Regions from separate parts of the Maridesulfovibrio spiralis genome, predicted to be linked through region 1. Evidence: predicted binding sites of a transcription regulator. Region 1 holds the regulator's gene; each other region holds the start of a gene.
What was found. The regulator sigma-54, encoded in region 1, starts transcription at its own class of promoters, with help from an activator protein. The targets are predictions, from matches to a motif close to CTGGCACGGNNNNTGCTT.

Region 1 (7,565 bases):
GATAACCCGTCTGCCTCTGCATGAGCGGGCTCGTATGGGGCTCAGCTATCTGCCGCAGGAAAGCTCCATTTTCAAAAAGTTGTCTGTACGTAAAAATCTTGAAATCATCATTGAGCATACCGGTCTTTCCGGTAAGGATATTCCCAAGAGAGCGGATGAACTTCTGGACCAACTGGGCATCCTGCGTCTTGCCGACCAGAAGGCTATGTACCTTTCAGGTGGTGAACGACGCCGTTTGGAAATTGCCCGTGCCATGATTAACAATCCCAAGTTCATTTTGCTTGATGAGCCGTTTGCAGGGATTGACCCCATTGCGGTTATTGATATTCAGGACATTATTTCTTCGTTGAAGGATATGGGGCTGGGTATTCTTATTTCCGACCACAATGTGCGCGAGACCCTTTCCATCTGCGACAGGGCATATCTTGTGTACGAAGGCCGGGTAATACTTAATGGTTCACCGGAAAGTATTGTTAAAAATACCAAGGCGCGCAGGCTTTATTTGGGGGACAGTTTTAGTCTTTAGCAGTCTGTGCATTAAGCATTAAATATTCAGGCCGGGATTTATTCAGTAATCCCGGCCTTTATTGTGTAAAGTTTAATTAAATTTGTCATTGTTGATTTACAGTCTGCCAGAACATTGGTACACTTTTTTCATATACATTTTCTGTATATAAAAAATCCATAAATTTCAGATGATTCAGAGGTCTTTGTTGCATCTTGAAAATGGATGTGGCATAGTTGAATCAAGGTTGAGGGAACCTAGAAAGTGTTTTTTCTGTTCTCGGCTGATAACTGATTGAAATAAATTGAATTAGATATAAATAGAAGGTGGCCTGATAATATGGGGTTGGAACTTAGACAACAATTAAAGCTTACTCAGCAGCTGGTGATGACTCCTCAGTTGCAGCAGGCTATCAAGTTGTTGCAGCTTTCCCGCTTGGAACTGGTGGATTCCGTTCATCAGGAGCTGATGGAAAATCCTATCCTTGAAGAAGCTGAAGCGCAGGAAAGGACTGATGCTGCTGATGCTGATGCAGGTACCGCTACTGCAGAGGAAGCACAAATTTCCAAGGAAGCGGAGTGGGAAAATTATCTCGGTGAATTTTCCAGTACGTCAAAGCAGTCCGCTTCCCGTGAATCCGAGTCTTATGAAGAGGGTACTTCGTTTGAAGCCCGTTTGACCAAGACAACCTCGCTCGAAGGGCATTTGCATTGGCAGATGAGTCTTTCCGATTTTACTGAGGCAGAAATCACCATAGGTGAGTGTCTTATCGGTAATTTAAGTTCCGGAGGTTTTTTACGGATTGACTTGGAAGAAGTTTGTGAAACGTGCTATGCTGAAATCGAAGATGTAGAAAGTGTGCTCTACCGCATCCAGCGGTTCGACCCTGTAGGGGTAGGAGCAAGAACGCCGCAGGAATGTCTACTGATTCAGCTTGAGGCTTTAAAGCTCGACGATGATCCGATTCTGGTCTCGTTGGTACGTGATCATTTGGATGACCTTGAAAAAAAGCGTTACAAACCGCTTGCAAGGAAATTCAAGCTTAGCATGGAGGATTTGAAGAGTTATCTGGACTTGATGCAGACACTTGATCCTCTTCCGGGAGCAAGTTTTTCAGGTGGAGACTCTTTCTATGTCAGCCCGGATGCTTATGTTTATGAATATGACGGAGATTTTGTCATAGTTCTAAACGAAGACGGTCTTCCCAAACTGCAGATGAATGCATTTTATGTGGAGACATTGGCATCCACAAAAGGGGATGACAAAGAATACTTTCAAGACAAGATGCGCTCCGCTCAATGGCTGATGAAGAGCCTGTATCAGCGGCAGCGTACCTTATATAAAGTTCTTGAATCCATAGTGAGATTCCAGCGCGATTTTTTCGCCGAAGGTGTCACCAAGCTTAAGCCGCTTATTCTTAAGGAGGTGGCGGAAGACATCGAAATGCATGAATCCACTGTGAGCCGAATTACAACGAATAAGTATGTATCGACTCCGCATGGAATCTATGAGCTAAAGTTCTTTTTTAATAGTGCTCTCGGTCTGGACGACGGATCTCAGGTCGGTTCCGAATCCGTCAAGGCGACGATCAAGAAATTGATCGGTGAAGAAGACGGAAAGAAGCCCCTCAGTGACGAGAAGATCGCTGAGATTCTCAAAGAGAAGCTGGAAGTCAATATCGCCAGAAGGACCGTAGCCAAGTATAGAACTGCAATGGGGATACTCTCCTCCTCGAAAAGGAAAAAGGTCTTCTAATGTAGTTCGGAGAAATCAACGCATATTCACCCCTTACTAAGGAGGCTCTTTATGAACGTAGCATTTACTTTTAAGAACTTCGACGCATCCGAACATCTTAAGGAATATGCAAACAGCCGTTTCTCCAAGTTGGCAAAGTACGTCAGCAATCCTGACAATACTGATATGCAGGTGAATTTGTCAGTTGATAAGTTCAGACACGTTGCGGAAGTTGTTTTTACTTCCGACCATCTGCATGTCTCAGCTTACGAAGTGTCCGAGGACATGTATTCTACCGTGGATATGGTTCTGGATAAGCTTGAAGCCCAGCTTCGTCGCGCAAATGAAAAGATGAGAAGCCACAGGCGTAAGGAGTCTGCTCCTGCGCGAATGGATATTCTCAGTTACGGTGAGGAAGAGTACCGGGAACCAGTGATTGTGGAGTCTGACTCCTTCGTTCCCAAGCCCATGAGTATTGATGAAGCAGCAGAGCAGTTGCAGACCCTTGACCATGAATTCCTCGTATTCCGCAACGCGGACAACGAAGCCATAAATGTAATATACCGCCGCAACAATGGCGATTTCGGTTTAATTGACCCGGGATACTAACTAATGAACATAACTGACAATCTGGCGAAGGATCTTGTTATATATGAACTGAACGCCTCTGATAAGGGCGAAGTTCTGAAAGAAATGGTTTCCACCCTGAAAGACGCAGGTCTTGATGTAGACGTGGAAAATGCCCTGAAGGTCCTTAATGATCGTGAGAAACTTGGAACAACAGGAATAGGGGATGGCATTGCCATCCCCCATGGAAAACTGGAATGTCTTGAAGATATAGTTGTTGTCGTTGGTCGCTCCAGTGAGGGCGTAGACTTTGAATCTTTGGATATGCAGCCCTGTAAAATATTCTTTATGGTACTGGCCCCCGAGCAGGGGGCCGGTGCTCATTTGAAGGTGCTGGCCCAGATTTCGCGGCAACTCAAGGATGAGCCGTTCCGGCAGGCTTTTATCGATACTGCGGACAAGGATGAATTACTTCGCCTTCTCGGTATCGCATAAGATTAAAGTTGTTTAAAAGATATAAATAATTAGATTAGCAATGAACCTAGGTCATTGCTAATTTTATTTGTGGGCTAGAGTTAAAGGAGGGCTTCAAGGTGGTTACGGATGACTCTTTTCCTGTGATTGTTGTTACCGGTCTTTCCGGCGCCGGGAAATCCACAGTGCTAAAGGTGTTTGAGGATCTACGCTTTTTCTGCGTCGACGGTCTGCCTGCAGGGATGCTTTCCCGTCTGGTAGATTTGTTCAACACCCGAGACAATGCATACCGTGGGCTGGTGCTGGGGATGGACCTGCGACAGCTGGAGTTCAGCTCCGACTGGGAAAGCACTCGTGAAGAATTGACCCGCAAAGGCTACACGCCCAGCATTCTTTTCCTTGAAGCGCGTCTTCCAGAGCTGGTGCGCCGCTATGCAACCACCCGACGTCTGCATCCTCTTGAGTCCAGAGATATTGGATTGGAACAGGCTTTGGAACGGGAAAAGGAGATTCTCGGTGAAGTCCGGCAGCAGGCTGATCTCGTTATTGATACCACCACCTATTCTATTCATGATCTTCGCCGCAGGATTCAGGAAAAGTGGGCTGAGTTAAGTGAAAAGACGAGAGGTCTCCGAGTCCATGTGATGTCTTTTGGCTTTAAGCACGATGTTCCTACTGCTGCGGACATGGTTATGGATCTCCGCTTCCTGCCTAACCCGTACTTTGAAGAGGAACTTCGTCCTCTCTCTGGTCAGGATAAAGCTATTTCAGATTATGTTCTCGGTACGGAACCGGGTTCAATTTTTATTGAGAAATATCTCGATTTCCTTCAATATGTGCTTCCGCTTTACGAAGCGGAAGGAAGATACAGGCTGACTATTGCTGTTGGATGTACCGGTGGAAGACACCGTTCCGTTGCCACCGCTGAAAGGGTATTTGCAACTCTTAAGGATAATGGTTATTCTGTTTCTCTTGAACATAAACATATTCATTTGAAATAGTTAATATATTTGAATTTATTAGGAAGATTGATGGGCATAGAATCAAGTAAAAACGGTATAGTTCTCGTTACCCATGGTAACTTCGGGCAGGCGCTGATTGAAGCGGGTGAATTAATTGTTGGTCCGCAGGAGGGAGTTCTCTCCTTAAGCGTGGATGTTTCGCAGGGCATTGATGCCGCTGTGGAATCGCTTAAAGGTCATATCTCCGAAGTTAAGAATGGAAACGGAGTCCTGATTCTTACCGACATGTTCGGCGGAACACCTACCAATCTTAGTCTTTCCCTTCTTCAGGGAGATGATATTGAGGTTGTCACCGGAGTGAGCCTGCCCATGCTTCTCAAGGCATTTCAGATGCGCAATGAATCCTTGCAGAAAATGGCTGGGGAAGTCAGCAAGGCTGCGGCTAAAGGGATTGTAATTGCAGGTGAAATGCTGCGAAAACGAACTACGAAAGGGTAGCCATGATGTGGGTGAGAATTGATAACCGTCTTGTTCATGGGCAGATCATTGAAACTTGGCTACCGTACACCCACGCAAAGAATATCATCGTGGCTAACGATGCTGTAGCCGGGGATGATTTGCAACAGCAGATTATGTCGTTGGCTATTCCGCAGTCGGTTAGCTGTGCTTTCTGTCTTGTCGAAGAATTGAACGATAAGATTATTGCACTTGCTAATGGAAACGGCAGCACGATCATTCTTTTTTCATCATGCGCCGATGTTCGTCGGGCACTTGATTCCGGGTTCAGGTTTAATTCCGTGAATATCGGTAATATTCATTACGGTCCCGGTAAGAAGCAAATTTCCCCCAGTGTGGCTCTTAGCTCGGATGATGAGTCCTGTCTTCATTATTTTAAAGGGCAGGGCATAGAACTTGATTTTCGCTGTGTCCCCAATGATCCTGTTCAGGTGAGGTTCTCATGAGTCTGTTCCAAGGATTAGCTCTGTCGTTTCCAGTATGGGTGGCGGTGATTGGTTTTTTTTTGCGATTTTTTCGCTTTTCCGCTTCACGATAAATCCCGGCCTTCTTGAGCGTCCTCTTGTCGTAGGTGCTCTCTGGGGTGCTGTCACGGGTGATGTTGCCACAAGTTTAAAAATTGCGGTATTCTTTGAGTTGTTCTGGCTGGATAATATCCCGGCAGGAACCTACATTCCCCCACATATTCTTGCTCCAACATTTGCCGCCCTGGCATTAACTACTTCCTTTGCCTTTACTGATCCACGGCAAGTCATGGTCGTTTTATTGGCCTGTCTGCCGCTGGCCCGGTTCGGTTCTTGGCTGGATTATTCGTTAAGGCAATGGCATAATCGTGGACACAACAAGCTAATCGGCTGGGCACGCAAGGGAAAAGCAGGTAATCAGCTCCCGCAAAAGCTTGTTTTTCAATCTATTTTAAGAACTTTTGTCACTTCTTGGCTTTTTTTCTGGACAAGTACCATAATCCTTCATTATATCCTTTGTATATTTTTTCACAAATGGGGACCTCTGGTCGCCGGAGTGGATATGAAATGGTCTTTTTTATGGATAGCCGCTAGTCTTGGAGGTCTTTTAGCACTGAGGCTGCGCAAAGCTTACGCCACTTTTGTCTTCGGAGTGGTCTTATTCGGCTTTATTATCCTTGCCGGGATCATGTAGCCCTTGGCAGAGAAAAAAGATTGTGATAGAAGACACAAGCTCTATTAAGCTACCATATTTCTTAGGAGGAAATTATTATGGCTATTATCGCAGTAGGACACAAGAATCCCGATACCGATACCATTGCATCCGCAATCGCAATTGCAGACCTGTGGTCTAAAGCAAAAGAAGAAACCAAAGCTGTTGCACAGGGCGAACTCGCTCCTGAGACCGCTTTTGTTCTCGAAAAATTCGGTTGCGCTGCTCCCGAAATCATGACCGACGCTACTGATCAGAAAGTTATCCTCGTTGACCACTCTGACCTCGCTCAGTCCATGGACAACCTTGATAAAGGTGAAGTAGTTGCAGTAGTTGACCACCACAAACTCGGTGATGTTACTACTCCCAACCCCCTCGAAATGTGGGTATGGCCTGTTGGTTGCACCGGTACCGTTATCAATGCAATGTACAAGTTCTACAATGTAGAAATCCCCAAAAACATTGCTGGTGTACTTCTCTGTGCAATCCTGTCTGACACCGTTATGTTCAAGTCCGTAACCTGCACCGAAGCTGATAAAGAAGCTGTTGCAGAACTGTCTAAGATCGCTGGTGTTGAAGATGTTATGGCTCTCGGAATGGAAATGTTCAACGTTAAGTCCGCAGTAGCTGGCGCTTCCATGAACGAACTCATCTTCCGTGACTACAAAGATTTCGATATGTCCGGCAACAAAGTTGGTATTGGCCAGCTCGAAGTTGTTGACCTGACCGTTTTCGACGAAATCAAAGATGACCTCTACGCTGAACTTGAAAAAGTTAAAGCTGATGGCCGTCACAGCTGCTTCCTGCTTCTGACCGACATCATGAAAGAAGGTTCCGAAATGCTCATCGTTTCCGACGATCCTTCCGTTGTTGAAAAAGCATTCGGCGTTGCTCCCGAAGGTACCAAAGTATACCTTGAAGGCGTAATGTCCCGCAAAAAGCAGGTTGTACCTAACTTCGAGAAAGCTTTCTCTGCATAAGTTAAGTATAAATAGCTTCTTTGTGTCCGGCAGGATTAGTCCTGCCGGACTTTTTTTATTGCTCTTGCAGTGGTTGATTTTAATCGAATATTTATTTAAATTTGCAAACGATGGTTATGTCTAGATAGTTTGAGGTGCAGCATTCAGTGGTTATAATTCAAAAGATAGTTCTCAGCATTGCGGCACTGCGTGTTATTGTCTTGATAGTTATTGGAGATTTATGAATATTACCTTGCTGTGCTACGCAACATTTGCGGATAAAGCCCCGGAAGATGCAGATAATTTCCCCTTGATTGAGGGGGAAACTGTAAACGATGTACTTCATAGGGTTGGGATTCCTATTGATGAAGTTAAGATTGTTTTCATCAACGGGGTCTCTTCAAAATTTGATTCAGTTCTTTCAGATGGAGACAGGGTCGGCGTGTTTCCGGCTGTAGGTGGCGGTTGATTGATAAATAGGAGGGGCGGATGAAATATCTTTTGCGTATTTTAAGTTTGAATTTATTGATGGTTTTGATGTTTGCTTCCACAGCTGCGGCAGCGACAATTAATGGTAAAAATTGGTATAATGAAGCTCCTGGTGTGCATACAATGCAGATTTGGGTGGTTGAGCCTGAAGTTTCAATTAAGAAGGTAAACATTAAGAATAAT
Region 2 (7,565 bases), 790 kb from region 1:
ACTGGTTGATGACAGTGCTGAGGTTGAGGATTGCTTCGCCTGTCTGTCCTGAGAGATTCGCACCTGTTTCAACAGCTTTACCACCCTGTTCGGTTATCATCACCGCAGAGCTGGTTGCCTTTTGGATATCCGCGAGAATTGACTGGATCTGGGCAACAGATTCCTTGGACTGATCAGATAGATTTCTGATCTCACGGGCAACGACTGTGAAACCACGTCCTTCGGCTCCGGCTTTGGAAGCTTCGATGGAAGCGTTCACTGCCAGAATGTTGGACTGATCGGCAAGATCGTTAACTACATAAATGATATCCCCGATGTGCTGGGATTGCTCGGACAGTTTGACGATGGACTGCGCGATGGTGTCCATCTGGGTGCGGATATCTTTCATACCGGAAGAGGCGTCATCAGCAGCTCTTCTGCCCTGTTGAGATGTCGAGACGGCCTTGCGGGCCACGTCTGCAACCTGTCTCGATTTCTCATTAGAGAGGTGGGCGGTCTGTTTGACTTCTTCTACGGTAGCGTTGGTTTCAGCTACTGCGCTGGCGGTTTCTGCCGCACTGGCGGTGAGTTCAGCTGAAGCTGCTGAGATCTGGCTCAAGGAGGAAGACAGAGTGCGCACGGTTTCGTGGATTTTCTGATTGTCCCCTTTCAGGTTTTCGATCATGACAGCCAGGGCTTTGCCGATAGTGTCGTTTTCCGAGCGGGCTTCAACATTAACAGTTAGATCGGAGTCGGCAACCCGCTCCATGGCTCCGGCCATTTTGTTGAGCGAGCTATTCATTTTATTGAATGCCCGGGCAAGTGAGCCGAGTTCATCTTTGCGTTCTGTCCCCTTGATTTCCTGCGTCATGTCACCTTCGGCAATGCGATAAGCCGCTTCCACTACTTTGCGCAGCGGCAGGGTTATATCTCGGCCGACAACCAATACTGCCGCTGTTCCGAGCAGGAATGCAATAATCCCGAAGATATATGTATTCAGTATTGCCCGGTCATTACGGGCCTGAAGGGTGGGGCCAAGTTCGTTCTGGTCGGCAATGATAGAAAGTTTTGCCTGCTCGATAAGTTTGCTCATCTGCGGGCCGATAACGTCAAGTTCGTTGTTGATAAGCTTGTCGCGGGTTTCAGTAAGGGTAATGATTTGCTTGAATGAATCCGTGTAGTCTTTTTCTGCTTCTTCGATTTCCTTGAGTAATTCCAGATTCCTGAATTTCAACAGGGGGGTGAGGTTGACCAGATGGTCATTGACCATTTCCATTTCCTTGGTAGCCTTGTCTTTGTGGGATACGAGGCTGTTGTCCAGATATTTTGTGTAATAAAGTCTGGCTAAAATCAGATGGCGTACACCCTTAGCGCAGTGAAACAGGGCTTCCGAGTTGTTTTTGGATTTGCCCAAGCTATCGATTATGCGCTCGAAATCCTGCTCCATAAGATCGCCGGTAGGGAGGATGACTGTGTTGAGTATCCGGTCCCGTTCCTGTTGCGCTTTAGCTACATCTGCGAAGGTTGCGTCATATTCCTTCAATAGATTGTCGATTTCACGGATAATCCTGTTGCGGTCGGTGGAATTTATTTCAGTCTCAGCTGTTGTTATAAGCGGAAAAATATTTTGCGTAGTTTCCTTGTACTGGCGGCTGTATTTATTGTCGCCGGTGATGATGTAATCTTTTACATATGTACGGCCTTGAAGAATTCCAGCCTGAATCTTACCGATCAGGTTCGAGTCATTTGCAAAGTAGCGGTAGTCAGTGAAGCCTGAAGATGATTTTTGCAGCGCCATCAAGGACTCAATGCTGACAATTCCAAAAAGGATAAATATTATACTAAAGCTACAGAATATTTTTTGTCCGACAGTGAACCGTTTCAGCATTGCACAAAAGTCCTTGGTTTTGTTTAATATTAATTAGAGGCAGTGCTTCAGATAAGAAGCACTGCCTGTATTATTTTTATCAGCTATTACGCCAGAGAATAGTAACTTGCAAGGTTCTGACGGGAGGCTTATCAGTCAGAGTAATTGGCATTGCAGAATTCAGTGCACCTGCCTTCAACTTTTTCCATTATCTCCATACATTCCTGCTGCAGCATGTTTCGGTCAATGTTGAGGCGCACACCTTCGCAGGCCTGCCGGCATTCTTTTGCTGATTTGTAAGGAGCAAGCATTGTTTCAGAATACTTGGCGCAAACACTGTCCTGATCGTTGCAGAATTCCGTACTGGAGAGCGAGCGGCAGTATACGTTGACGTCCTGCATGCTGGTGGGATGGCTAGAACATCCTCCCAGTGCAAGCACAATAAGCCCGGTAAAGATAACTTTTTTTAGCATTGAATCCTCCATTTATAAAATGTTTTTCATGGCCGCCAGAAACATGCGGTTTCGTGAATTGTTGCCGATGGAAACTGTGAACAGATCCGGAAGGCCGAATTCATCCAGCTTCAGGAGCTTAAAGCCGTGTTCCTGCATTCGGGTGTGCAGTTCTTTTGCTGCGATGGGGGCGCTGAACATTATGAAATTACTTTGGCTGGGGTATACGGTACAGCCCAGATCTTCCAATCCTTTCTGTACTCGTTCACGGCCCCTGATGATCAGGGCGATGGTGGAATAGTAGAATTCGTTATGGTTCAGTGCCGCAAGTCCTGCTTCCACATTCAGCGGGCTGATAGGATACGGAAGTCTTGATTCCTCAAATCGCTGTGCGCGTTCTTTATTCATAAGAGCATATCCGAGACGAACTCCTTTCAGGCCGAATGACCATGTAAAGCTGCGCAGGATTACAAGGTTGGGGATTTTATCCAGAAAACAGATCATGGAATAGTCATCTTCCGGCCATGCAAATTCAATATAGCGTTCATCAACGATCAGAAGGGTCCGTTTGGGGAGCAGGTTGGCCATGGTAGCCAGTTCTTCTGCTGGAAGACCGTACCCGGAGGGAACATCAGGGTTGCCGATTATTACAGCAGCGGTATTGTCGTTTGCGGTATTTACCAGCTGATCCAGCGGTGGTGAAAAGTTGCGTCCCCGGGGCAGACGCAGAAGTTCCGCACCGCAAAGTGCTGCAACACTGCTGTACTCCGGCAGTCCATGTTCGTAGCTTAGCACATGGTCAATGCCGGGAGTTGCGGATAGGCGCAGGGTCAAGTCCAGAATTTCAACTGCCCCGCCGGCTGTGAGTACGCATTCTTCAGGAACATCATGACGTTTTGCAAGACCGAATTTGAGGCTGTCGTCAGAGTTTATTTCCGATGCACAACAGTTGTTAGCCATGTTGATGATGGCATTTGATACTGCCTTGGAAATACCCAGCGGGTTTGAATTGCTGGCCAGATCAATGTCTTTCTTGATGCCGTAATTTTTGCGGAATGCGGTCGGGGTGAGGCGTTTACCGGGCTTTGCTTTTACTGCCGGTTTAAGTTCAGGCTCAGGCTCAGGCTCAGGCTCAGTTGCTGTCGGTTCAACCTGTGTTTCAGCTACAGGTTCCGGTTTGGGGGCGGGGTTCGGCTGTATTTGGGGAGCAGTTTCTACTTCTTTGGTCACCTGTGCTGCGCTGGGCTTTGCGTACATCTCAAGGGGCAGAGTGATGATACGGATGTCATAGTCATTGCTAAGTGTAGCGTTGCTGACGATTTCATTGAGTTTGTCAAAGGAGTCGATAATGATGTTGAGCAGGTCGTTGGTAAGTTCGACTTCGTTTTTGTAAATCTGATCAAGGACTTTGCCCAGCTTATCGGCAACCATGCTGATGCTGGTCAGTTCCAGCAGCGAGGCACTTTCTTTTAAGGAAACGAGTATTCCGTATACCTGCGCAACTGAGGCTGTGCAGGGGGATGTACTATTTTCCATTTTGATGAGTATATTTTCGATCTGGTCCAGCTTATCGAGTGCCTGTTCCACAAAATGTTGCAGGGCGATGTCTTCGTTTGAATCTGTAGTCATTTTTGTCCCCTTCAGTGGTTATGTATATGGGTTTTAAGAAAATTATTACCTTGGTTCGTGCTAGGTCTGTTTGATGTATTTGATAAAGTGATATACTGAATCCAGTAGTTTTTTATATTATTGAATCATGAAAATGGCAAAGGGTCTTGTAGAAAAATATGACCTAATGCGGTTGCTCTTTTGGCAACTCTGGTTAATATTAAAAATTAATGACCACCTGTTTGCAGAGATTCGGCTGATTTGTCCTAGATAAATCATAAGAAAAATCGATTTCAATAAGACGTTTTTAATTTAATGAGGTGTACTAATGGTTACTTTTTTCAGTGCCAACGAAGTGGCTGAGCTTGCCATGCGTATTGAGCAGAAAGGACAGGCTTTCTATCTTCTCGCTGCTGACGAAGCAAAAGACCCCGCTGCAAAAGAATTTTTTGAATTCTTTGCTGAAGAAGAATCCAGGCATGAGCTTTTCTTCCGCGATATGCGCGACCGTATCGGTGCTATCGAAATTCCCCCGGGAAGCGACTATGAAGAATATACTCAGTACGTTATGGCTCTTGTGGATTCTCATGATGTATTCAACTTCGATTACACTGAGGCATTCAAGGATGAAACTTTCAATTTTGAGCAGGCTGTTCGTGCAGCTATGCGTTTTGAAAAGGATACCATCCTGCTTTTTACCGAGCTGAAAAGAATGGTTCCTGATGCTGAACGCAAATTCGTTGAAGAATGTATTGACGAAGAACGCAAACACCTGCGCATGCTTGCTGAAAAGCTGAGCTAGTAGCTGGATAGATCTAAAAAAATAAGCCCCCGTGCAAATTTTGCCGGGGGCTTTTTTCTGGTCTGGTAATTATTTCTTTATTCCAAGAGCGGTGTTGATCAGGGAATCCGTGGTGGTTATGCCTTTTGAGTTGGCCTGAAAACCTCGCTGCGTCAGGATCATGGTGGCAAATTCTTCAGCCAGATCGACGTTTGAGGTCTCAAGACTGTTACTTACTACCGAGCCGAGACCCTGCTTCTTTGCGACACCCTGTACACCGTTTCCGGATTCCTGCGTCGCGGTGAAGTAGTTTGAACCTTCCCGTCGTAATCCGTATTCATTTTTAAAATTGTACAGATTCACCTGATAGAGATCACTGGTCTGTCCGTTGGAGAACAGAGCAGTCAGCACCCCATCTGAGTTGAAGGCGACATTCTGAAGGTAGCCCTCCCCGAATCCGTCCTGTGACTGGCTTATGGTTGAAGAAGATCCGAAGTAGTCAGTGGTTGCCAGCGCATTGATTCTGCCCTGATTCATTTCGGGCAGGGAGGATGCGTTGCTGCCGACGTCTGCTGCGGTCATTCCTGTGGTTGTCCAGGAATCTGTAGCGGAAGATATGCCCATATCAAGGGAAATTGTTTGCGCGGCAGCTGTCCCTGTCGCGCCGGAAAGAGTCACATCAAATGTCGGCTGCCCGTTACTGTTCAGGGCTGCCTGTTGCCAGTTATTGAGATCTTTCGCATCGGTTGCGCCTGCTGCGAGTGTGAAGGCACTCTGGTTAAGCAGGGTTCCATCACCGGAAAAGGTGAGGGTTCCGGCCATAACCAGTCCTGCGCCGGAACTTCCGGCCAGAGAGCCTGCGTCACTCTCAGGATCTACGGTTACAATGTATTCCCAGTGGCGCTTGTCTGATGAGTCTCCATCATTGACTACTTTATCGAAATATACGACCAGATCGTGCTTATTGCCCTTGTCATCATAAATCTGGATGGAGCTGTTGTACTCATATTTGTCGGCATTTAGCGGGGTGTCGCTTGAACCGTTCCATTCATTAAGCAGAGAAAAAAACGGGTTGTTTTCGTCCTGACTGTTGTCAATTGCTCCGGAGTCAAGGTTGGTACGGATAGATACGGAATCCGTGCCTTTCGGGTCTGACTTTACAACCTGGATAGTTTCCCCGCTGGGATTGGTTTCTTCCTTCATGGGCAGGGAAATATCACTGGATGTTGTCCCGATCACGCCGTCACTGTCTATTTTGTAGCCCTGCAGTCTGTTGTTGTGACTGTCTATAAGGTGTCCGTCTTTGTCGAAATGGAAATTACCAGCACGGGTGTAGTAGCTGCTCTGGCTTGCCGGGTCAGCAACACGGAAAAACCCCTGGCCGCCGATTGCGATGTCGGTACTGGAGCTTGAAGATTCAAAAGAGCCTTCCTTGAAATTCACTCGTGTGGCAGCAACCCTAGAACCAAGGCCTATTTGTCCGGCAGTATGCGCGCCGCCGTTAACTGTTCCGCCCTTTGCTTTTGCCGAGTTGTGGCTGGCGAGTGTTTCCAAAAAGGTGTCGCCGCTCTTGTAGGCAAGAGTGTTAACGTTGGCGAGGTTTGCACCGATCTGCTGCATCAGCACTCCGTGCGACTTTACGCCTGTTGCGGCTGTATACATTGAGCTGAAACCCATGAGAAAACTCCTTGAAAGGTGCGGCTCTTATGTTGACTCCGCCTGCACCTGTTTAAACCTTCGACCGGAATAAAAATCCGGTTACCGGTATTAAAGCAAAGTGCGTGCCTAAAGTTTGTATTAAGTTATATCAAGGGTTTAAAAGATCTGTTTGGCTGGTAGGAGGAAAAAAAGTCCTTCTTTATGAAGATTAAGAAGGACTGTGTGTGCAGTTATGCGGGCGGAGGGGGCTTTTTTGAATCAGAGGACGGTTTTTTTGTTCAGGTGTTTCTTTAGTTTTAAAGCCGGTTTTGATTCGGGATTGATAGTAAGGCACTTATCCGCATATCCCAGAGATTCTTTTTTCTTGCCGTCTTCATAGAGGCAGCGGGCAATATTAAAGTACAGATTCTCATCGTTGTCGGTTAAACCGAGCGCTCTGGAATAAAATTTTACAGCAGCATCAAACATCCGGTTTTTGCGTAGGGAAATACCGAAATCATTGAAAAGGTGTTTGTGTTGTTTTTCAAAGGTTGCATCAAGCATGATCAGCCGTTCAAAAACGTCGGTGGCTTTCTCCGCTTCATTGCGGTCAAGGTAGCAAAGACCGATGCCGAAATTGGCACGGATATTCTCTTCGTCTATTTTTAAAGCCTTGCCGTATTCCATCTCAGCTGTGAAAGTATTACCCTGCTGCCGTTGGCGGTCCGCTTTGGCAAGTGTTTTGTTGAGTTGCTGGATAGCGGGAAAAACAGTGGAAGTATAAAGCTCTACTTCCGGAGTGAAAGATTCAAGCAGTTCGTCTTTACTTATAACCTGCTCTTCGCCGGAGGGGACATCATTTTCATTGAGCACCCGCAAACCGATTTCCCCATTGTCTCTTTCTTCCGCGAAATACAGGAATGACTGGATAACTTTTCGTTTGGTTGTTCCAGTCCCGATTTCCTGCACCAGCTTGGTGGAAAAAGTGCCCTTGATCTTAGGCATGGGGTTTTTGTTTACGCTCATGATCTGTGCCGTTTTTTATATGAATGATAGATTCTTTAAGCTGTGACTTACATATGTCGCCTGTGCATATAGCACAGATGTGTATGATGCTCAATTTCAAATAATGGTAAATGAAGCCGGGTAATATTGTAATTACCCGGCTTCATTATTTAATATCTATATTATTTGTTTGGCTCTAGAGAATATAACGTGACAGGTCCCTGTCTTCTATTAC
Region 3 (7,565 bases), 1.7 Mb from region 1:
TAGATCTGGACGGTAAAGAAATCCGTTTCTTCGTTGTCCGCAGCAAGGATGGAATAATCAGAGCCGCATTCGATGCCTGTGATGTCTGCTACAAATCCAAAAAAGGATACTCACAGCAGGGTGATTTCATGGTCTGCAATAATTGCGGCATGCGCTTCCATTCCACACGTATCAATGTAGTTAAGGGCGGCTGCAATCCTTCACCGCTGCAAAGGCGGACTGAAGGCGAGAATCTCATAATTTCCCTTGATGCGGTCCGCTCCGGGGCCATCTACTTCTAAGGAGCTTTGCGAATGAATCTATTTACCATTCCTCTGCGCAACCTTGGTCGCAGACCCCTGCGCACCATTCTGCTCTGCGCGGTTTTCACCATCGGAGTTATGTCGGTGGTCTCCATCCAGCTGCTTTCAACAGTTGTGGGTAACAGTCTTGAAGAGAAAATGAGTAAATTCGGGGCCAACATACTGATAACCCCAAAGACTGAGTCTTTGTCCGTAAGTTATGGAGGACTGGACCTCGGCAATGTGGCCTACGGTTCCCATGAACTTGACGGAGCACCGGTACTTAGGGCCGTGCGCGGTATTGAACTGAAGGAAAGGCTCAGCGCAGTTGCACCTAAATTTGCCGCAATCTCGAAAGTTAAAGACCAGCAAGTGGCAGTCGTCGGAGTCAGCATGGCTGACGAGTTGAGTATCAAAACCCACTGGTATCCGCTGGGACGTTTTCCGGAAAAGCAGAATGAAATTATCATCGGATTCAATGCCGCCGCCAAACTTGGTTTTCAGCCCGGAGACACCCTTGAAATTGAAGGAAACAATCTGCTAATAGCCGGAATCCTCGACCCTACAGGAACTGAGGATGACAACGTAATTTTCATGGATATCGACCTGCTGCGTAACAGTGTAGGACGTCCCGGAGCCGTACATTTTATCGAAGTTGCAGCCCTCTGCGCCGGATGTCCCATTGATGAAATAGTGCAGCAGATTTCGGGAGCAGTTCCCGGTGCTGAAGTTAAAGCATTACAGCATGTGGTTAAGCAACGCATGTCGGCCATCGGCTTTGTGAACCAGATGGCCTGGACGGTCAGCGGCGTTATCCTGCTCACTGCCTGCTTCATGATCGGACTGTCCATTTTCTCGGCGGTTAACGAACGTAAAACAGAGATCGGCCTTATGCGTTCACTGGGATTCTCCACCAGCTCTGTGTTCTCCATATTCTGCCTTGAAGCTCTGCTCATGGGCTGCATCTCCGGAATACTGGGATACACTGGCGGCTTTTTTGCCAGCACAGAAATATTGCAGCGATTGAACATGGGCGAAGCTGAGATAGTATTTGATCCGCAGGCTTTCGGACTGACTTTTCTGGCTGTTGCCGGACTGGCATTCCTTTCGGCGACTATTCCTTCCCTGCGTGCCACCCGCGTTGATCCCTCACGAACCCTTGTTTCACTATAAGGACTTATCATGCTTAGAACCGAATCAATCACTCACAGCTATGGCGAAGGCTCCGCAGCGGTAACCGTACTGGAGGACGTATCCATCAACATTCCAGAGGGGGGCTTCACCTCAATCGTGGGCCGCTCCGGGTCCGGCAAATCGACCCTGCTCAGCGTCATCTCCAGCCTGCTGCGCCCGGAACAGGGTGAAGTATATTTCAAGGACCGCGAGATCACATCAATATCAGGCACAGAAACCGACAGGCTCAGGAAGGAAGAATTTTCCATCATCTTCCAGTCGCATCACCTGCTGCCCTATTTGACAGCCCATGAGAATGCGCTCCTGCCGTTTCTAGACCGCGTAGCTCCTGTAAGCAAGGAGCTTTTGCAGCGGGGATTGTATTGTCTCGAGCGGGTTGGTTTGCAAGGTAAGCAGGACCGTCTGCCGGGGCAGCTTTCAGGTGGGGAGCAGCAGCGGGTCGCCATTGCCCGGGCGTTGGTGAAATCGCCTTCCATTCTATTTGCGGATGAACCATGCGGAAGTCTGGACAAGAATACCGGCAATGAAATCATGGAAATTCTGCAGCAGCTTAACCGCGACGGACTGACCATTGCCATGGTCACCCATGACCGCATCCATGCCAGCATGGCCAAGGACACAATCTATCTGGAAGATGGCAGAAATATTTAGAAACATTAAGTTTCTATTGTGCATTTTAACATTATTTTTGCACAAGTTGTGCATCCTTGCGCAGCTATTTGCATTCTCCTTTTCAGACCTATTTGGTAGAAAACAAACCTATAATTCAAACAGTTTAGGAGTTTAGAAACTTTGGCACGGCTGATGCTTTAGAGGGATTAACGAGTTAGCAATAGTTTATTCGACTAATCCCAAGGAGAGCAATAATGAAAAAGAAAATCGTAATTCCCATCGTAGCAGTAATGGTCATGACTATGGCCGGAACAGCAATGGCCCGTGGCGGCAACAACCGAGGAGACCAGAACGGATACCAGAACGGACCCCGCCAGATATTCGAGCAGCTGACCCCGGAAAAGCAACAGGAAGTAAAAGCCATTTTCGAAAAACATCAGGATGAATTCCAGAACATCAGAACACAGATGTGGGCCAAGCGCACCGAACTGAACGCACTGGTGGACTCCGGCAAAGCAGACCAAAAAACCATCACCAAGCTGGTTAAGGAAATGACCGACCTTAGAACAAAACGCTTTGGTCTCCGTAAGCAGGTCAATGATGAAATCGAAACAGCAACAGGAATTGCAATGCCAATGCGCGGATGTGGATTCGGCTTCGGAGGCCGTGACTTCGACGACGGTCCCCGCAATGGCCGCAGACACCACAATAACGACCGAGGATGCTGGAACTCCTAACCAGCCCCCCTCACCCTTAATTACATATATCTCATCATCCTGCGTAGATCAGACAGGTTCACTCCTTCCCCCTGTCAAGAGGAGGCCCCATCCCCGGGCCTCCTTTTTTATTTCCAGCAACAAGAACCTTTCATCCATCCGCCATCACTTCCTCTCTGCACACATTGCTTATGAACTGCACGTACGCATGCACTCTTGTGCAAATTAATGCACATCACTTTTGCACTTCACAACCAACAGACCACGCACCGCCAAAAGCAAACCATTGACTTTATTGATTTTAAGACTTTGGCACAGCTCATGCTTTATGAGAATTCGAGAGGGCAACAACTTTTAACCGCATCAGGAGATCATATGAACAGAAAAGCTCTTGTTCCCTTGATCGTCGTGCTGGTTCTGGCAGTTTCATCTGTCGCAATGGCACGGAACGGTTACCGGAACACTGGTTACCACAACGGTAACTGGGCTGCATATGAGCAGCTGACACCTGAAAAACAAAATCAGGTTCAGGATATCATCAAAAAATACGAATCTACTTTCCAGACCTTGAAAAGTGAACAGTGGGCAAAACACACTGAACTTAAAGCACTGGTGGATTCCGGCAAAGCCGACAAAGAAACCATCCATGCTCTGGTGCAGGAGCTTTCCCAAGTAAGGGATAAGCTCTACGCAGAACATAAAAAGATGGCTGATGAAATTGAAAAAGAGACCGGCCTGACCTTCCCCCCCATGGGGCAGGGATACGGTAAGGGCGGCAGAGGCTGCGGAAACTACCAGAGGGGCAACTGTCCTGCGGGTGGATGTCCCGGCCAGAGTTCCTAAAAACCTTAAATAACGTTCATCTACACATAATTACAGGAAAACGGGCAAAAAAGGAGGACTAACCGGTCCTCCTTTTTTTATTAAAACACTTCCAAGCGCGACCACATTTAAGCTATTCAGATCAGAGAAAAACAACAGGAGCTTAATATGTTCAGAAAAATTACTTCCCTAACCAGCTTTTTCTCTTTCATCGCACTGATTATCACCAGCATCGTTTTATATGTAGTTCCCCAAGGCAGGGTAGCCTACTGGGCGGATTGGACCATGTTGGGCCTCAGCAAAGAACAATGGGGCGACATGCACATCTGTCTGGGTGTACTTTTCCTTGTCATTTCCATCCTGCACATCTGGCTGAACTGGAAACTGATTCTCGCCTACTTGAAAAAAAAGGCCGGAGAAGCAAATTTCACATCCCCTGCATTTTTCGTCAGCCTGCTGCTTACACTTTTTGTTACCTTCGGAACCCTCGCCGGACTTCCGCCCATGAAACAGGTTCTGGAGTTCTGCCAATACTTCCAGGCTCAAGGGGAAGCCAAATATGGGACTCCTCCATACGGACACGCCGAACTCAGCCCGCTGGCAATTTTCTGCAAACGCACCGGGCTTGATGTTGAGAAAGCCGCTGCATCCATAAAAAAAGCTGGCTTTGAACTTGAATCTACCAAAGAGACAATCAAGTCCATTGCCAGCAAGGCCGGACTTACCCCCAAAGAGCTGCATGAATTAATCCTCAAAGACCAGCCGCAGCAGAACCCGGTCATGAATCAACCCGGCAGTGACTTAAAACAACACTCCGGGCAATCCGGTTCAGGGATAGGACGCATGAGCCTTGAAAAGTACTGTGCCGAATATAATCTGGACCTGAACACAGCCCTAGGCATCCTGCGGGAAAAGGGCGTGGTTGTTGACAAAAACACCCCCATAAAGGAAATTGCAGGGGCATTGGGACTGGACTCGCCACGCGCGATCAGCTCCCTTCTTAATCCTTAATCGACACACTTAATGGAACTAAGCTCAAAAAAATCACATAAACTGCCTCTTGCACTGGCCTTGCTGGCCTTGATTCTTCTCGGGGCCGGAAGTTTGTACCTCACATGGCACAACCTGCGTCAGATGCATCAGACAGTATTTGAACATATGCTGCTTTCAGCCCGCTCCATTGCTCGCGGGCTGGATATCCAGCTGGTGGAAGGCGCACGGCGTATGCGCTCTCCCGGGATGCACAACAGGCGCATGCCCGATAACCTCATGCCCGAAGCACGGGAGCTTTTCCGGGAAATGGTCGCTGAAGGCGATCTGCTCTATATCGCGCTCTATGGACCGGACCAGAAACCCATGCTGGTGGTGGAACAAAATCAAGACGGCAGTCCGATTTACACTCCACCGCCGTCACTTTTCAGTATGGTTACCAGAATGCGGGAATCCAGCACTCCGGTAATGATCAAGGGGAAAGCCGCTCTGCTCTACGGGACCGTGGGTCAGCCGATCCTCCAAAGGTTGTACGGACACAACAAACGCCAACGGGGATTCATGCCCCCGCCGGGAAAGGAAACCTACCTGCTGCTCGGCTTGAGCGCGGAGAAGCATCTGCGCCAGTTCAACCAGTACCGCAGGGCCGCACTGCTCCAGACCGGATATATTTTTCTGGCCGGACTGGTGCTCTGGCTGCTCGCTGTGGCCTATTTCCAGCGCAGGGAAGAAGGCAAGAAACTTACCCGGCTTGAACGTTTTCAGGCCAACCTGCTCGACAACATGCCTGACGGACTGCTGACCCTTTCTCCGCAGGGCGCCATCCTGGCTGCCAACGGGTCAGCGCACACACTGCTGCAAAGCAATACGGATGAAGCTCTGGTGGGCAAAAACTGGAATGACTTTTCCTATGAATCCCTGCAGGACTTCAAACGGGGAGAAGTTATTTGGGAACATGTCCGTCTGGGCGGTAAAAACCTAGAACTAATACTCTTCCCCTACTTTGAAAGCAGGGCCGAAAAACGGACCATGATCATCATCCGTGACCGCACTGATATCGCCGGACTTGAAGAGGACCTTTACGAAGCACGTAGGCTGGCTTCAATCGGTTCACTGGCAGCCGGGGTAGCGCATGAAATCCGCAACCCGCTGAGTTCTCTGCGCGGATTCGCCCAGCTGTTTGCGGATAAGTTCAAAGACGAACAGCCCTACGGGACATACGCCACCACCATGCTCACAGAGGCAGACCGATTGAACCGGGTTGTGACCGACCTGCTCTACCTCTCCAAACCGCACGAGCTTAACCCGGAAATTCTGGACCTGCGCGAAATCTGCGATTCCATGCAGACTCTCATGGGTTTTGATCTTGAACATAAAGGAACACGGCTGCATTCTGAGCTGAACACAACCGAAGTCTACGCCGACCCGGACGGCATCAGGCAGGTACTGTTAAACCTGCTGGTCAACAGCCTTGATGCTGTACCGCAAAAGGACGGTTATATTTCCATAACTGCCGAAAGAACCGAGCACGGGGTATGGCTTAGTGTTTGTGATAATGGTTCGGGTATGCCTGAAGACATCCGCAAACACGCCCTTGAGCCATTTTTCACCGACAAGCCCAAGGGCACGGGCCTCGGCCTTGCCATTGTTAATACAATTATGCGCGGCCATAACGGACGGGTAACAATCTCCGCGCCGGAAGACAGAGAGAATCCGGTGGGAACCTGCGTAAAACTATTCTTCCCGACCATGCGTAATGAGGATAATGAATAATGAATGTATCAGGAAAAAACGTACTCATAGTTGACGATGAACCGTCACTGCGCATGCTTATCCGCGCCGTATTGGAAAGCGACGGCTGGACCGTGCACGAAGCACAGTCCGGAGAACAGGCCCTTGAAATCCTCCCCGGCCTGACCTTGAACGCAGCCCTGATCGACATGCGCATGGACGGCATGGACGGCATGACACTGCTCAAAGAATTGAACTCCGTCGTGCCCGGACTTCCGGTGATCATGCTTACTGCTTATGGTAACGTTAACTCCGCAGTTGTTGCCATGAAACACGGAGCCTTCGACTACCTGACCAAACCTGCTGATAACGAAGAGTTGAAAGCAGTCATGACCAAAGCACTCGACTACTCCCGTCTGGTAGACGAAAACGAAAAGCTCAAATCCGCAGCCGGAGCATGCGAAGAAATGATCGGCAGTTCACAAGGAATGCTCCATGTAAAGGATTTGATTGAACAGGCCGGACCTTCAGAAGCTACTATTCTCGTGCTTGGAGAATCCGGCACAGGTAAGGAACTTGTTGCCGAAGGTCTGCACCGCTCCAGTCTGCGGGCGGACAAACCGCTGATCAAGGTTAACTGTGCTGCACTTCCGGCAGATCTGCTGGAAAGTGAACTTTTCGGATACATGAAAGGAGCCTTCACCGGCGCAAATACAAACAAGCCCGGACGTTTTCAACTCGCCTCAGGCGGAACCCTTTTTCTTGATGAAATCGGGGAAATGGACCCGGTATTACAGGCCAAAATCCTGCGTGCATTGCAGGAGAAGGTAGTTGAGCCACTGGGCAGTGTTTCCCCAGTGGAAACCGACGTACGCATTATAGCAGCAACCAACCGTGACCTGAAAAAAGAAGTAGAAAAAGGAAATTTCCGTGAGGACCTCTATTACCGATTAAGTGTTCTCGAAATCCGCATCCCTCCCCTTAGAGAACGCGTAGGAGACCTTCCTTCGTTGGTAGCCTACCTGCTGGAAAAGCTGGGCCGGAAAAACAATAAGAAAGTACGGTCGGTAACACCCTCGTTCCTCGATGTTCTCAGCCGCTATGACTGGCCGGGCAACGTCCGTGAACTGGAAAACGTGCTTGAACGGGCCATTATTCTAAGCCGAAGTGAGGTACTCGGACCGGAACTTCTTCCCCCACAGGTCCAAAATCCTGTCCC
Region 4 (7,565 bases), 2.1 Mb from region 1:
ATCACCGACTTTGCGGCGGAGTTCATCCCAGACCTGGGGCAGGGTTTCCTTATCATATTGGTCCTGAACTTCTACAGTGACAATGGACTGTCCCCGGTTGGAAATAGAAGTTACTTTCTTGAGCTGTTTGAGTTGCTGGGCCGCCCCTTCGATAACGTCAGTGACCTCATCGGCCATTTCAGCAGGCGTTGCACCGGGGTAGTTAGTAACGACCAATGCTTCCTTGATGGTAAATTCAGGATCCTCAAGACGGGGCATATCCAGAAAGGCTTTCACCCCGCCGAGGAAGAATACAATTGTCAGGACCAATGAAACAGTTTTCTTTTCAATGGTCAGCCGTGCAAGACTCATCCGCGACTCCCGATTCTACCCTTGAGAATTTTAACTTCCTGCCCCTCACGTAAATAGTGGGCACCGGAGACGACCACCTGCTCACCGGACCGGATGCCTTCACGGACCTCAAAATTGGCATTCACAATCCGGCCCACCTGAACGGTACGCTTTTTCACCGCACCATTATCATAAATCCAGACGAACTTATCCTGATCCGGGTAACCGACTACAGCAGAAATGGGCACAGAAACAAAGTTCACACCTTTTTGTTCCGGCATGCTGGCCACAACTTCGGCAGTCATACCCGGATGGATGGACAAACCGTCGGGGTTTTCCATTTTCAGGGTTACTTCGTAAGTCTGTGTCTCTACATTGGCCTTGGTCTGAAATTCCTTGATATCCAGTTTGAATTCCTGACCGGGATAGGTCTCGAACTTTGCGCGGGCTTTGAAATTCTGGCTGTCTTTCTTGATAATTCCACGCACCCAGATGTTTTCCGGCACATCAACAACCACATCAAGGGCTGAAGTGTCTTCGAGCTGGACAATAGGTTCCTTGGCCTGAACGAACTCATGGTTTTCAACAGATTTAACCGCGATAGTCCCGCTAAAAGGTGCTTCAAGACGGGTGTACTGCAGGTTCAGCTTGGCCCGGCGTAATTCCTGAATCAGGGAATTCACCGTTGCCCGGCTACTTTCAAAAGTACTCTGGGCGGAGTCATAAGCGGACTGGGCTACGGTATCAGAGGCCAGCAGCTCCGCATTGCGGTCATAATTCAGCTTGGCCTCATTCATCACCGAACGGGCTCCGATCAGCTTTGCTTCAAGGTTCGCAATGGAGGCTTGAAAATCACGCTGGTCCAATACGGCGATGACCTGTCCTTTTTTGACAAAATCCCCTTCCTTGACGTTGAACCGCTCAATCTGCCCGGACACACGGAAAGCCAGAGTCGCCTCACGTGTTGCTTTTACCTTACCGGGAAATTTCCGCAGTTCAGGTGCATTCCGGTCTGATATTTTCATAACCCGAACCGGGCGCACGGGCTGTTCAACAAGAACTTCCTCTTTGCACCCCGGTAAAAGCATCATTGTTAAAATAAGAAATATTAGTTTGTTACGCATGGTTTCCCCCCTTGCTTATGTTTATGAAAACATCAATCAATCAGTTGATTAATTGAAAGACAAAAAAAATTATGCCCAGAGGGCCGGACTGCCTGCCTTGAGAAGAAGAGTCACTACTTTTCTGTATTCTTCAACCTTCTGGTCATCGTCTATGTAATGACCGCCACCAAGCAGATAGTCAGAAAAAATAGTACCGATCACTGCGGTAAAACAGATGTCTTTAACATTTTCAGCGAGGTTAGCTTTGGATCCGGTTCGGGTAAGAAATTCATTGAACATTTCCCAGCCAGTGGAATAAAGCCCGTCCCTAAGATCCTGCAACTCTTCACTGTCATGATTAAGTTCGCTTAAACCAACGAGATAAAGATCTCGATTTTGGCGGGCATCCGCCAAAAACCGGGCCACATTCAACTCCACCAGTTCAGCATGATCACCGGCCTCATTCATGGACTGCCGGATTACGGCAACCATCCGCTCACTGAACGCGCTGAAAATTTCACGCAACAATCCAGCCTTACCACCGAAATAGTAAGAGATCATGGCACTATTAACGTCAGCTTCACGGGCGATATCCCTGATCCCGACAGTGTTGAAGGAACGTTCGGCAAAGAGTTTGGCCCCGGCTTGGAGAATCTTTTCGCGTTTTGTCATAGGACCCAATTAATCAAGCGATTAACAATTGTCAATCACCTGATTAATAATTTCAGTGGATATATTTCTACCAGAGGTTCTTGGTATCCAGTTCCTTAACTGTTTCCGGCATGTCTGGCAGGGATGATTTCTTCGTTATATTAATGACTTCCACCCTGCGGTTCTGTGCGCGGCCCAGAGAGCTGTCATTGGGTGCGATGGGTTGCTCTTCACCCATACCCTGAATTTCGATGCGCTCGGGATCGATATTGAAATGAACGGCGAGATAATTTTTAACAGCTTCAGCACGTTTCAGACTCAAGGTCTGGTTGTAACCCTTGTCTCCAGCGGAATCTGTATGGCCGACAAGCTTGACCTGCATGCCCTTTCCGGTGCTGGAAGTAAGTGCTTCTCCCAGCGAATTCACCACCGGATATGCTTTTTCGCTGATTTTAGATGAGTTGACCTTGAATTCGATCTTAAGGAAAGCCCGGCCACCGGGATCGGTTATCATGCGCAGGATGTCATCTGAATTGGAGGCAAAACCGTCCTGCCCGGCAAAAGAAACAGACGCGCAGCAGAACACAAAGATGAACATGAATGCCAATTTTTTCATAAGGACCTCCGGGCCGTGGTTTCTGGAATAACATCAAAATACCCTCTCCCCGACTTTGGAGCAAGGATTTCCGTTTGCGCCAAGGTCTAATAATCCGGTTTTGAGCGGCCCCGCTTAACTTCGGAACGTTTCTTTTTGTTATCAAGACGCTTGCGTTTAGCGGAGTTCGGAACCTTGGTATTGCGCCTCTTACGCACCGGCTTCAGGGCATCGGCCAGCATTTTGGCAAAACGGGCAATTGCCTCCTCCTTGTTGCGGAACTGGCTACGGTGTTCTTCACAGGAAATCTGCAATTCACCTTTAGAATTCATACGCCCGCCAAGCCTGCTGATAATCAGCAATTTCCGGTGTTCACTTAAGGAAGGAGAATCCTGTACATTGAAAACAAGAGTGACTTTTGAAGATGTTTTATTTACATGCTGTCCACCCGGCCCGGAGCTGCGGCTGGCGTAGAAACTAATTTCATTATCGGGTATGGACAATGTGGAAGTGATACTTATCATTGCTTTCGGCTGGATGTTTTGTTTTTTGTTGCGCAAATGGCGGCGCACCCTTTTTTAAGTACGACGCTTGGGTCTTGCATCGTTCTTACTTTTTTTCAAGGAGATTTATTATGAAAATCGCACTTCCTTCCAGAGACGGAATGGTTGACGGTCACTTCGGCCACTGTGAAGCTTTCACCATTTTCACTCTCGACGAATCCAAAAATATCATCGAAGAAGAAAAACTCACCCCTCCCCCGGGATGCGGCTGCAAATCCAACATCGTCCCCACTCTTGCTGAAATGGGCGTCAAAATCCTGCTCGCAGGTAACATGGGCCAGGGTGCAGTTAACCTCTTGCAGAACAGCGGTATTCAGGTTATCCGCGGATGTGGTGGTGAACTCAAGGAAGCGGTTGCACAGTGGGCTGCAGGCAACATTACTGATTCCGCAACTGTCTGCGACGACCACGGTTCCTGCGGTAACCACTAGTACCAAACCCATCGGATTGATTTGATGGGCCAGCACTAGAAATCAATTATTACTTGGAGATAGAAACATGAATGAATGTCCTTGCGGTTCCGGCAAAGCTTACGAAAGCTGCTGTGAGCCCTACATTACAGGAAAAGAGCCAGCACCTACCGCCGAAGCACTCATGCGTTCCCGTTACACAGCGTTCGCTGTAAAACGGGTTGATTACCTCGGCGATACCCTCGCCCCGGAAAGCAAACATGACTACGACGAGGCACAGGTCAAAGTATGGGCGGAAACATCCACATGGCTCGGCCTTGAAATTGTTTCTACCTCCAAGGGTATGGAAGATGACGAAACCGGTGAGGTGGAATTCATCGCCAAATTCAGGCAGCAGGGAGCTATCCAGACTCACCACGAAGCCAGCCATTTCGAGAAAAATGACGGCAAATGGTTCTACATCGAAGGTGACTTTGTTCCCCAGCAGCCAATCAAGAAAGACAAGAAAGTAGGACGTAACGAACCCTGCCCCTGCGGCAGCGGCAAGAAATACAAGAAGTGCTGCGGCTAACCGCAACCTTCCGCAAGTCTGAATATTAGAAAGCCCCCCGTTCCTTGGAACGGGGGGCTTTGTTTTTTCTATCCCTAAAACGAAGTCACATTACCAACATCCATACAGCAAATATGACTCCCAAAACACCAAGCAATTATCACATGCTATTATTTATAAATATAGACTAGTTCATAACTAATACAAATTAATTGAATTCTTACTTGCATAAACCAATACGCATAGCCTATAAGCAAACAACATTTTCAATATTCACACATATATTAAACCTAAAAGGAGCGATAGATGGCTTTATCACCAGAGGAAATGGCTCATCAACTCATAGAAATATACGATGACCAAAAACGTCGATACTCACTTGATGTTGATGACTTTAAAGATCTCGCAGGAAAAAACAGACTCAAAGGTTCGTATGTCAGCTACGTTCAGGATGAACTCTCTCAGAAAGGATATCAACTGATCAATATGAGGGAGCAGGAGGACTCCTTTGGAGTCATGAAAAGCGAAGTTGTTAATCAATGGCCTAAGGTTGAATCGGTTAATTACACCCGGGACCGCGAAGAAGACGACGATCACGAATAAACGACCTAAAACAAAACCCCCGTTCCTAGGAACGGGGGTTTTGTTTTTTCAAATCTTATTTCTAATTTATGAAGTCAGTCCGTGAACGGAATCACGGACCCAGTAAAGCAGGTTAAACTTCTCGGTCAGACCTTCCCTGATCTTGTTCAGGGTAGCCTTGTCCATGTCATGAATTCGTATAAAGACATGACGCATATTTTCCTGCTCCGGCTCATAGGAAGTAAGGATGGACATTACCCGTCCGCCGTTGTCCTTGAGATAGTCAAGAACTCCGTTGAGAGATCCCGGCTTGTTGGAAAGAGCAAGGCCAACCTGCACACCGCCGTCGAGAACACCGGTAATACTGATCAGAACCTTGAATACATCGGTATTGGTGATGATACCGACGCACTTGTTCTCCGCATCCACAACCGGGATACCGCCGATCTTATTTTCTTCCATGACCACAGCTGCTTTTTCCACGGTATCTTCGACGGATACGGTGAGAACCTTGCGGGACATGATGTCCTTGATCTTGATTTCGGAGAGCAGGTAGTAAAGCTCATGCATATCGAGAGTGGTCGCTTTGGAGGGAGATGCTTCCTTGATGTCCCTGTCCGAAACAATACCGACCAGAACGCCGTCTTCATCAACGATCGGCAGCCTGCTGATGTCATTATCCTTCAGCAGCTTTGCAGCTTTCATCATGGAACGGTCGTGGGTCAGGGTGATTACGTCCTTGGACATCCAGTTTTTAACCAGCATGTGGAACCTCCTTATGGCCGTCGGCCTGTGATGTTTCTATAAGATGATCAGCGTTAACAATGCAGCTATATTCCGCAAAAAACATTACGTCTGATGCTAAACTTCTCCATTTTCCTACTTATATGATTATATAAACAAAGGTCTGCGGTCAATCTTCATAAACTTAAAATGCGCAAAACCAACATTCTTGCAGCAGAATTTAATTCTTAGGTGTTTCTTTGCGGATAAAAAGACCCGGCGCAATATCGGGGTGGTCGCAACGCAGCACAGCCTGTGTTCCGGAATGGATCACATCTTTCGGCTCGCCATTGGTTGCGGCAAAGGAATAATCACCGGAAGCAACTAACGGTCTTTTCAGGCCGGGAATCAAAATACTTACATCACAATCATCCTCCCAGCGGGCCTTTACGGAAAGCAGCCAGCTGCCGTCTTCGCGCTGTTCCAGAACGCGGGCCACTACCGGCTTGCGCTCTTCCTTGGACGGGGGCTGGGCTATTGTGCTGGGACCTGATGACTTGAAGAATGCGGTGGTCAACGGACGGGTAGCCGCGTTTACCAACTCTTCCATGGCATTTCCGGGCAACGGGCCGCCCTCTTTGGCTCTATCAATTACCGTGCGGTAAACATCCACCACCTGCGCGAGATAAGAAGAACTCTTGGTACGCCCTTCAATCTTCAGGGAAGCAACACCCAGCCTCGCCAGCATGCGCACGTAATGCACAAGGCAGAGGTCTTCGGCTGCGAAGAATTCTGTGTATCCTTCATGCTCCACCGCTTCCCAGACATCCTGACCGGGCCGGGTTTTCTCTTCCACCCGCAAGCCAGTGGCTTTATATTCAAAACGGCAGGGGTGGGTACAGCGGCCCATATTCGCGGATCGGTCATTCAGCCATGCACTGAGGAAACAGCGACCGGAAATAGCCATGCACATGGCCCCGTGGACAAACATCTCCAGCTCCATGCCCTCGGCCTTTCCGGCAATGTCAGTCACATCGGAAGCGGATAATTCTCGGGCAAGGTTGACTCTGGTGGCTCCGAATTTCTTCCAGAACTTCACGGCTTCGCTGTTACCGGTATTGGCTTGTGTGCTGATATGCACTGAAATATCGGGCAGGATTTCAGATGCCAGCATGAGGACACCGGGATCAGCGATGATCAACCCGTCCGGCGGACACTTAGCAAGTTTTTCAAGATCAGCGCGGACCTTGGAGAGATCTTTTTCCTTGGGATAAGCATTGACGCAAAAATATGCCTGAACATTATTATTGCGACAGAGTTCAAAGGCTGCAGGCAATTCCTCCCACTTGAACCCGGCTCCTGCAGAACGCAGGTTCAGGTCCCCTGCACCAAGATAAACGGCATCTGCACCGTAAGCGACAGCGGTTTCGAGTTTTTCCATGTTCCCGGCCGGGCAAAGCAGCTCCGGCATTTCTTCAAGGATGGGACGGGCAATTTCCGGTTTATCAGGTTTTTCTTCTGTGTAGGTCATAGCGGTATATTTAAATAGTAGTGGTTAAATTCTGAGTCCCTTGGACTGCCTGAAGGACTTAAGCCCGTCAAGCACACTGTGGTGCACAAACAACTTTCCGGCCCCTTTACCCAGCTGGATATCCGGTTTCACAGAGCCGTGAAAATCCGATCCACCGCTGGGCTGCAAATCATATTTGCGGGCCAGACGCTTGATGCGATCGGTCATTTCAATGGTGTGGGAACTGTAATAGACTTCAATCCCCTGCAATCCCATCTCTTTTAACCTCCCTACTTCCCGGTCCAATACCTCTTCATTTTTACTTAGCAGGAAGGGATGGGCTAAAATAGGAGTTGCTTCTGTAGAGTGCAGCAGTTCAAAGGCTTCTTCAGCTGAAATATTATTCTTGGGAAAATAGGCTTTGCCCTTTTTCCCGAGATAGTCGTTAAAAGCCTCATCATAGCTTTTAACATACCCTTTCTGGAGCATGATTCTGGCCATGTGCGGCCTGCCGATGGTTCCGGCGGCCTGACCCTGCACCTCTTCCA

Region 2: the regulator sigma-54 is predicted to act here: its motif matches at 6,458-6,475, upstream of ACNI29_RS12700 (flagellar hook protein FlgE).
Region 3: the regulator sigma-54 is predicted to act here: its motif matches at 2,268-2,285, upstream of ACNI29_RS03945 (Spy/CpxP family protein refolding chaperone).
Region 4: the regulator sigma-54 is predicted to act here: its motif matches at 3,277-3,294, upstream of ACNI29_RS06940 (NifB/NifX family molybdenum-iron cluster-binding protein).

The regions. Positions count from the first base shown of each region.
Region 1 covers NZ_CP182344.1:3,614,200-3,621,764, forward strand. The annotation lists gene lptB (LPS export ABC transporter ATP-binding protein) at 1-526, shown strand, start outside; gene rpoN (RNA polymerase factor sigma-54) at 845-2,260, shown strand; gene hpf (ribosome hibernation-promoting factor, HPF/YfiA family) at 2,312-2,848, shown strand; gene ACNI29_RS16175 (PTS sugar transporter subunit IIA) at 2,852-3,301, shown strand; gene rapZ (RNase adapter RapZ) at 3,400-4,281, shown strand; gene ACNI29_RS16185 (PTS sugar transporter subunit IIA) at 4,312-4,740, shown strand; gene ACNI29_RS16190 (PTS sugar transporter subunit IIB) at 4,743-5,204, shown strand; gene ACNI29_RS16195 (PTS sugar transporter subunit IIC) at 5,239-5,916, shown strand; gene ACNI29_RS16200 (manganese-dependent inorganic pyrophosphatase) at 5,994-6,914, shown strand; gene ACNI29_RS16205 (MoaD/ThiS family protein) at 7,135-7,362, shown strand; gene ACNI29_RS16210 (hypothetical protein) at 7,383-7,565, shown strand, end outside.
Region 2 covers NZ_CP182344.1:2,822,440-2,830,004, forward strand. The annotation lists gene ACNI29_RS12680 (methyl-accepting chemotaxis protein) at 1-1,777, opposite strand, end outside; gene ACNI29_RS12685 (hypothetical protein) at 1,999-2,319, opposite strand; gene ACNI29_RS12690 (aminotransferase class I/II-fold pyridoxal phosphate-dependent enzyme) at 2,332-3,927, opposite strand; gene ACNI29_RS12695 (ferritin-like domain-containing protein) at 4,235-4,708, shown strand; gene ACNI29_RS12700 (flagellar hook protein FlgE) at 4,778-6,364, opposite strand; gene ACNI29_RS12705 (hypothetical protein) at 6,605-7,351, opposite strand; gene hslU (ATP-dependent protease ATPase subunit HslU) at 7,527-7,565, opposite strand, start outside.
Region 3 covers NZ_CP182344.1:875,124-882,688, forward strand. The annotation lists gene ACNI29_RS03930 (DUF2318 domain-containing protein) at 1-281, shown strand, start outside; gene ACNI29_RS03935 (ABC transporter permease) at 294-1,454, shown strand; gene ACNI29_RS03940 (ABC transporter ATP-binding protein) at 1,464-2,126, shown strand; gene ACNI29_RS03945 (Spy/CpxP family protein refolding chaperone) at 2,342-2,824, shown strand; gene ACNI29_RS03950 (periplasmic heavy metal sensor) at 3,179-3,646, shown strand; gene ACNI29_RS03955 (DUF4405 domain-containing protein) at 3,794-4,636, shown strand; gene ACNI29_RS03960 (two-component system sensor histidine kinase NtrB) at 4,649-6,388, shown strand; gene ACNI29_RS03965 (sigma-54-dependent transcriptional regulator) at 6,388-7,565, shown strand, end outside.
Region 4 covers NZ_CP182344.1:1,539,244-1,546,808, forward strand. The annotation lists gene ACNI29_RS06915 (efflux RND transporter permease subunit) at 1-351, opposite strand, end outside; gene ACNI29_RS06920 (efflux RND transporter periplasmic adaptor subunit) at 348-1,454, opposite strand; gene ACNI29_RS06925 (TetR family transcriptional regulator) at 1,524-2,105, opposite strand; gene ACNI29_RS06930 (OmpA family protein) at 2,173-2,700, opposite strand; gene arfB (alternative ribosome rescue aminoacyl-tRNA hydrolase ArfB) at 2,787-3,203, opposite strand; gene ACNI29_RS06940 (NifB/NifX family molybdenum-iron cluster-binding protein) at 3,314-3,673, shown strand; gene ACNI29_RS06945 (YchJ family protein) at 3,741-4,223, shown strand; gene ACNI29_RS06950 (hypothetical protein) at 4,509-4,805, shown strand; gene ACNI29_RS06955 (CBS and ACT domain-containing protein) at 4,872-5,549, opposite strand; gene ACNI29_RS06960 (peptidase U32 family protein) at 5,749-7,038, opposite strand; gene ACNI29_RS06965 (PHP domain-containing protein) at 7,063-7,565, opposite strand, start outside.